Massilia sp. METH4: one gene and its partner. The protein of the gene in region 1 interacts with the protein of each later gene in a pairwise test. Links are inferred from orthologs where the notes say so. Each region holds a gene or a part of one and is shown on either strand. Other genes may lie near its edges.

The links.
Region 2: the proteins of selB (region 1) and serC interact in binary tests that used the Escherichia coli proteins (3 or more experiments, as listed by UniProt). The link is inferred for Massilia sp. METH4 from one-to-one orthologs.

What each region holds. Positions count from the first base shown.
Region 1 is NZ_CP146614.1:4,858,889-4,862,202, forward strand. Bases 69-3,068 are described here. They hold selB (selenocysteine-specific translation elongation factor), read right to left. Parts: upstream 2,514-3,068; coding sequence 624-2,513; downstream 69-623. Other genes in these bases: V6Z91_RS21420 (VWA domain-containing protein), read right to left, coding at 69-201; selA (L-seryl-tRNA(Sec) selenium transferase), read right to left, coding at 2,510-3,068. In the rest of the region: more of V6Z91_RS21420, read right to left, coding at 1-68; more of selA, read right to left, coding at 3,069-3,314. UniProt on the Escherichia coli protein: Translation factor necessary for the incorporation of selenocysteine into proteins. It probably replaces EF-Tu for the insertion of selenocysteine directed by the UGA codon. SelB binds GTP and GDP.
Region 2 is NZ_CP146614.1:3,363,812-3,366,895, forward strand. Bases 236-3,005 are described here. They hold serC (3-phosphoserine/phosphohydroxythreonine transaminase), read left to right. Parts: upstream 236-962; coding sequence 963-2,048; downstream 2,049-3,005. Other genes in these bases: gyrA (DNA gyrase subunit A), read left to right, coding at 236-312; V6Z91_RS14815 (DUF2059 domain-containing protein), read left to right, coding at 389-952; pheA (prephenate dehydratase), read left to right, coding at 2,306-3,005. Outside these bases: more of gyrA, read left to right, coding at 1-235; more of pheA, read left to right, coding at 3,006-3,084. UniProt on the Escherichia coli protein: Catalyzes the reversible conversion of 3-phosphohydroxypyruvate to phosphoserine and of 3-hydroxy-2-oxo-4-phosphonooxybutanoate to phosphohydroxythreonine. Is involved in both pyridoxine and serine biosynthesis.

The DNA of each region.
Region 1 (3,314 bases):
GGACGCGGTGTCGACATCGGTGCTGAAGGTGGACACCGGCTGCTCGGCGACCAGCACGGCCTTGTTCGCTTCCTTGCCGGGGAACTGGTCGGCGCCTTCGGGCAGCACCGGCACGGGATACGGGAAGGCGGGAGTGCGCTTGCCGTGCATGCTCCGGTGAGCGGAGACGATGACATTGCCGGGTGCGTAGGGCGCCGCCATGGGGGCGGCTGCGTAGGGGGGCGCTGGAGGGGCCTGAGGCGCGGGAGGCGCCGACGCCGGCTGGGCCGCCGCCCCGGGCACGCTCGCCTGGCGGTCGACCGGCTGGCTGCAGGCGGCCAGCAACGCCAGAGTGCAAGCGCAGGATGAAAGCAACAAGACGCGCGGTTTCATGACGGACCTCGGGAGTGGGAGATCCCCGCAAGATGCCGAAATGGCATCGATCGGTCAACCGGCGTTACATCTCGCAACGGGTCCGGAAAGGAAGTGGCGGAAGGCAGAAAGAGTCGAACTTACAGAGGAACGGCTGACGCCCCTCACCGGGTTTGAAGCCCGGCCCCATCACCGGATGAGAATGCCTTCCGTGGTGTGCAACGTGGGTCGGACCGGGAGCTGAATCACTTCGGGATCGCTTCGGATCACTTCTAGATCGCTTCGGGCCAGCTCGCATTGGGCCGCACCAGATGACTGTTGCGGACGCGGCGAGTATAGCCGACGCGGTCGAAAAACTCCAACACCTGGATCGCCCGCTTGCGCCCCAGTTGGGTCGCGTCGCGGAACGTGGCCGCCTGGGTGTCGGGCAGCGTGGCGACGATCTTCGCCATCTCCGCCAGCGGGCGCGGGTGATAGAACAGGTCGGGCACGACCTGCGACAGCTCGCCGGCGCGCGCCAGCTTGCGCAGCAGGCGCCGCACCTCGCCTTCCGGCACCCGGTGTTCTTTCGACAGGTCGCGCACCCATGGCGGATCGAAGCGGCCCTTTTCCAGCGCGGCGAGCAGCGGCGCGGCGAGCGCCTGCTCCTCTCCCGTCAGCTCCACGCTACGGCCGGGCAGGTGCAGGCTGTGGCCGCGCTGGGCGATTGAACCCGCGGCCAGCATGCGGGCCACGAGCGCGGACCACAACGCGTCTTCGGCATCCGGCTGCGCCATGCGTTTCAGGCGCCACAGTTCGGGGCCGGCATCGTCCGGATGCTTCGCGTGAAAGCCGCCCAGCGCATCGAGCACGGATTGCTCGAGCCGGGCCAGCGCGTCTTCCGTGATCAGGAGTTCCTCCCCGCCGGGCAGGGGAATGCGCAGGCACGTCGGCGGCAGGGCGAGCGCATCGCCAGGACTTTGCGTCAGGCGCACCAGCGCGGCGGCGCGCACGCCCAGGGGGCTTTGCGCCAGCAGGGCCGACACGCCGCCGCCGTCCACATAGCTTTGCAGCGCGTCGAGCCAGGCCAGCCGCGCGGGGCTGCGGCGCTTGCGCGCGGCGCCGAAGGGGTCGAGCACGATGCCGCCGCCGATCGTTTGCGTGGCCTGCGCATTGCGCACCACGAAGCGGTCGCCCGGCACCGCGTGCACGGCCACGTCGAACACCAGTTGCACGCGGGCCGGCCGGCCCGGCTGCACCGTGTCGCCATCGAGCGGCACCACGTGGGCAGTATGGTGGGCGGCGCCCAGGTGCACGTGCACCGGCGACCAGGCTTTCAACACACCGGTCGCCAGCGCCAGCTGCGCGTCGACGCGCTCGGAACACGCCTGCAGGGCCGGGGCGACGATCCACGTGCCACGTTCGATCTCTTCCTTTGCCACGCCTGCCAGGTTCAGGGCGAGCCGCTCGCCCCCGCGGCCCTCGCCGGCGGTGCGCCCCTGCGCATGGATGCCGCGCACGCGCGCCTGTTGCCCGCCCGGCGCCAGCACGAGCGTGTCGCCGACCGCCACGCGGCCGGCCAGCGCCGTGCCGGTGACCACCGTGCCCTGGCCCGTCAGCGTGAACACGCGGTCCACGCCCAGGCGGAACAGGCGCCGGTCGTCGCGCGAGGGGAGCGTGCCCGCCACCTCGGCGAGATGGGCGAGCAGGGCGGCCACGCCGGGGTCGCCCGGTTGCGTGGCGGCGGTGCGGAACACAGGCGCGCCGGCGAAGGGCGTGTCGGCCAGCAGGGCGGCGATATCGCCTTCGACGGCGGCGATGCGGGCGGCATCGGCCCGGTCGGTCTTCGTGAGGGCCACGGCACCGCGGCGCACGCCCAACAGGCGCAGGATGGCCAGGTGTTCGACGGTCTGCGGCATCACGCCATCGTCGGCGGCCACCACCAGCAGCGCGTAGTCGATGCCCGTCACGCCCGACGCCATCGTGCGGATGAACTTCTCGTGACCGGGCACGTCGATCACGCCCAGCATCTCGCCGTTGGCGAGCGGCAGGTAGGCGTAGCCCAGTTCGATGGATATGCCGCGCGCCTTTTCCTCCTTCAGGCGGTCGGTATCGACACCCGTGAGCGCCCGGGTCAGCGTGGTCTTGCCATGGTCGATGTGGCCGGCGGTACCGACGATCATGCGGTTTCCAGGTCCTTCAATTGATTGATGAATTCTTCCGCCTGCCCGTCTTCCAGGCAGCGCAGGTCGAGCCACAGGGTGTCGTCGGCAATGCGGCCGATCACGGGCACGGGCAGTGCGCGCAGGCGGCGTTCCAGAACGCCCAGCGGGTTGCCGCGCGTGCCTTCGGGGGCGCGCAGCGCCAGGCCGAAGCTCGGCAGCACGTCGACGGGCAGCGCGCCGCTGCCGATCTGGCTGGTCATGGGCTCGGCCGTCACGCTGTAGCCGTCGCCCAGCGCCCCCTGCACCGGGCCGCGCAGGCGTTCGGCCAGCGCACGCATCGATGACGCGGGCCGGGTCAGCAGGCGCAAGGTCGTCAGCCGTTCGGGCAGCAGGTCGGGCGCGTGGTACAGCGCCAGCACCGGCTCGAGCGCGGCGAGCGTGAGCTTGCCCACGCGCAGGGCGCGCTTCAGCGGGTTCTTCTTGATCGCGGCAACGAGGTCCTTGCGCCCGGCGATGATGCCGCATTGGGGGCCGCCCAGCAGCTTGTCGCCGCTGAACGTGACGAGATCGGCCCCGCCCTCGATGGTTTCGCGCACCGTGGTCTCATGCGGCAAGCCGTATTTTTCCAGGTCGACCAGCGTGCCGCTGCCCAGGTCCACCGCCACCGGGATGCCGCGCTCGCGGGCCAGCGGCACCAGCTCGGGCAGCGTGACTTCGCGCGTGAAGCCCGTGATGGCGTAATTGCTGGTGTGGACCTTCATCATCAGCGCCGTGCCGGCGTTGACGCCTTCCTCGTAATCCTTCGGATGGGTGCGGTTC
Region 2 (3,084 bases), 1.5 Mb from region 1 along the record:
ATCGCGATCCAGACGAGCGAGCGTAACGGCAAGGTCGTTGCCGCCACCCTGGTCGATCCGAGCGACGAGATCATGCTGATCACGACGGGCGGTGTGCTGATCCGCACGCGCGTTTCCGAAATCCGCGAGATGGGCCGTGCCACCCAGGGTGTCACACTGATCGCCGTGGAGGATGGCACGCACCTGTCCGGCCTGCAGCGCATCGTCGAGGCGGACGCGGACGAGGTGGATGCCGAATCCCAGGCCGACGCCCAGGCCGTGGCGGAGGCGCCCGCGGCCGATCCGGCCGAGGGCGATCCCCTGGCCGAGTAACACAGCCCCGCGGGCCCGTCCGGATAGCTGGACCGGGCCCGCGGTTTTTTCATCCCACCGAAACGGATGCCCGACCATGAAGAAAATCGCTGCAACCCTGCTCGTGTCGCTGGCCTGCGCCAGCGCCTTCGGCCAGGCGGCACCTGCGCAGCTGTCGACCCAGCCGCCCGATGCGAAAGCCACCGCCGCCGCCCGCGAGCTGCTCGATGCGATGAACTACCGCGCCACCACCACGGCCGCGATGAAGCAGATGACGGCCAATATGCCGGCCATGATGCGCGGCGGCGCCGAGCAATCGATCCGCAACAATGCCCAGCTGTCGGACAAGGAAAAGGCCGAGAAGCTGGCCCAGGTCGACAAGATGGTGCCGCAGGCCGTGGCCGCCATCACCAAGGTGCTGGAAGACCCGAAGCTGACCGACGAGATGATGGCCGAGGTGGTGCCGCTGTATGCGCGCCATTTCACGGCCGACGAGATGAAGCAGCTGGCCGCGTTCTACCGCACGCCGGTCGGCAGGAAATCGCTGCAGGCGATGCCCAAGCTGATGGGCGAAGCCATGCAGGTGGGCCAGCGCGTGATCGCGCCGCGCATCAACAAGGTGATGCAGGAGTTGAATGCCCAGCAGCAGGCAAAGAAATAAGGAAGCGCGCGTGACGACCATCTACAACTTCTCCGCCGGCCCGGCCGTGCTGCCGAAAGAGGTGCTGCAGCAGGCCGCCGCCGAAATGCTGGACTGGCATGGCAGCGGCATGTCCGTGATGGAAATGAGCCATCGCGGCCCCGAGTTCATCTCGATCTACCGCCAGGCCGAAGCGGACCTGCGCGAACTGCTGGCCGTGCCGGACAATTACCGCATCCTGTTCATGCAGGGCGGCGGGCTGTCGCAGAATGCCGTGATCCCGATGAACCTCGTCGGGCGCAAGAGCGACCCCGTCGTCGACTTCGTTCACACCGGTTCGTGGTCCGGCAAGTCGATCAAGGAAGCGGCGCGCTATGCGAAGGTGAATGTGGCCGCGTCGGCGGAGGCGAACGGCTACACGGCCGTGCCGCCGCAGGCCGAGTGGAAGCTGACGCCGGACGCGGCCTACCTGCACCTGTGCACCAACGAGACGATCGACGGCGTGGAGATCGACTTCGCTCCCGATGTGCCGGCCGGCGTGCCGATCGTGGCCGACATGTCGTCGCACATCCTGTCGCGCCCCGTCGACGTGGCGAAATACGGCCTGATCTTCGGCGGCGCGCAAAAGAACATCGGCCCGGCCGGCGTGACCGTCGTGATCGTGCGCGACGACCTGATCGGCCATGCGTTGCCGTTCTGCCCGTCCGCGTTCGATTTCAAGAACGTGGCCGCCAACGAATCCATGTACAACACGCCGCCCACGTACGGCATCTACATCGCCGGCCTGGTCTTCCAGTGGCTGAAGAAGAACGGCGGCGTGGCGGCGATGGAACAAAAGAATATCGAGAAAGCCAGGCTGCTGTACGCGGCACTGGATGCGGACGACTTCTACCAGAACCGTGTCGCATCCCCCTACCGTTCGCGGATGAACGTACCGTTCTACCTGCGCGACGAATCGAAGTACGAAGCATTCCTGGCCGGCGCGAAAGAGCGCGGGCTGCTCCAGCTGAAGGGCCACAAGTCCGTCGGTGGATTGCGCGCATCGATCTACAATGCGATGCCGATCGAAGGCGTACAGGCGCTGGTTGATTACTTGAACGAGTTCGCCGGGCGTTAGCCGCTGGCTTGGTGTCAGACACTATTTCGGGCCATGGCCCGAAATAGTGTCTGACACCGGTTTTCTCATCCGGAGCAAGCACTAGGTGTCGGACATCATTTTCCGGGTATTTTCGGAAAATGGTGTGCGACACCGGTTTTCTCAACCGGAGTCGACTGAGCTCGAAGAAAACCGGTGTCAGACACCTTTTCCCGCAAGCGGGAAAAGGTGTCTGACACCAAGTGCTCAAGCCCGCCCAGCACAGATCAAAGCAAACCATGACAGACAAACTGAAACCCCTGCGCGACCAGATCGATGCGATCGACGCGCAGATCCTGTCCCTCCTGAACCAGCGCGCGAAAGTGGCGCAGGAAGTGGGGCACGTGAAAGCCGAAACCAATGCCCCGGTATTCCGCCCCGAGCGCGAAGCCCAGGTGCTGCGCGGCGTGGCCGACCGCAATCCCGGCCCGATGGGCAACACGGAAGTGCAAACGATTTTCCGCGAGATCATGTCGGCCTGCCGCGCGCTTGAAAAGCGCGTGACCGTCGCCTACCTGGGCCCGGCCGGCACGTTCAGCGAGCAGGCCGTGTACCAGCAGTTCGGCCATGCCGTCGAAGGCTTGCCGTGCGCTTCCATCGATGAAGTGTTCCGCGCCACCGAGGCGGGCACCGCCGAATTCGGCGTGGTGCCGGTGGAGAACTCGTCCGAGGGCGCCATCAACCGCACGCTCGACCTGCTGCTGCAAACGCCGCTGATCATCAGCGGCGAGGTGGCGATCGCCGTGCATCACAGCCTGATGAGCAAGACGGGCACGATGGGCGGCGTGACGGCGATCTGCGCCCATTCGCAGGCGCTGGCCCAGTGCCAGGTGTGGCTCAACGAGCATTATCCGCACGTGGAGCGCCGCGCCGTCGCCTCGAATGCCGAAGCAGCCCGCCTGGCCAGCCTCGATCCCACGATCGCCGCGATCGCCAGCGAAATCGCCGGCACGCAATACAACCTGGGCATCGTCAACAGCCATATCCAGGACGACCCGCACAACCGCACCCGCTTCGC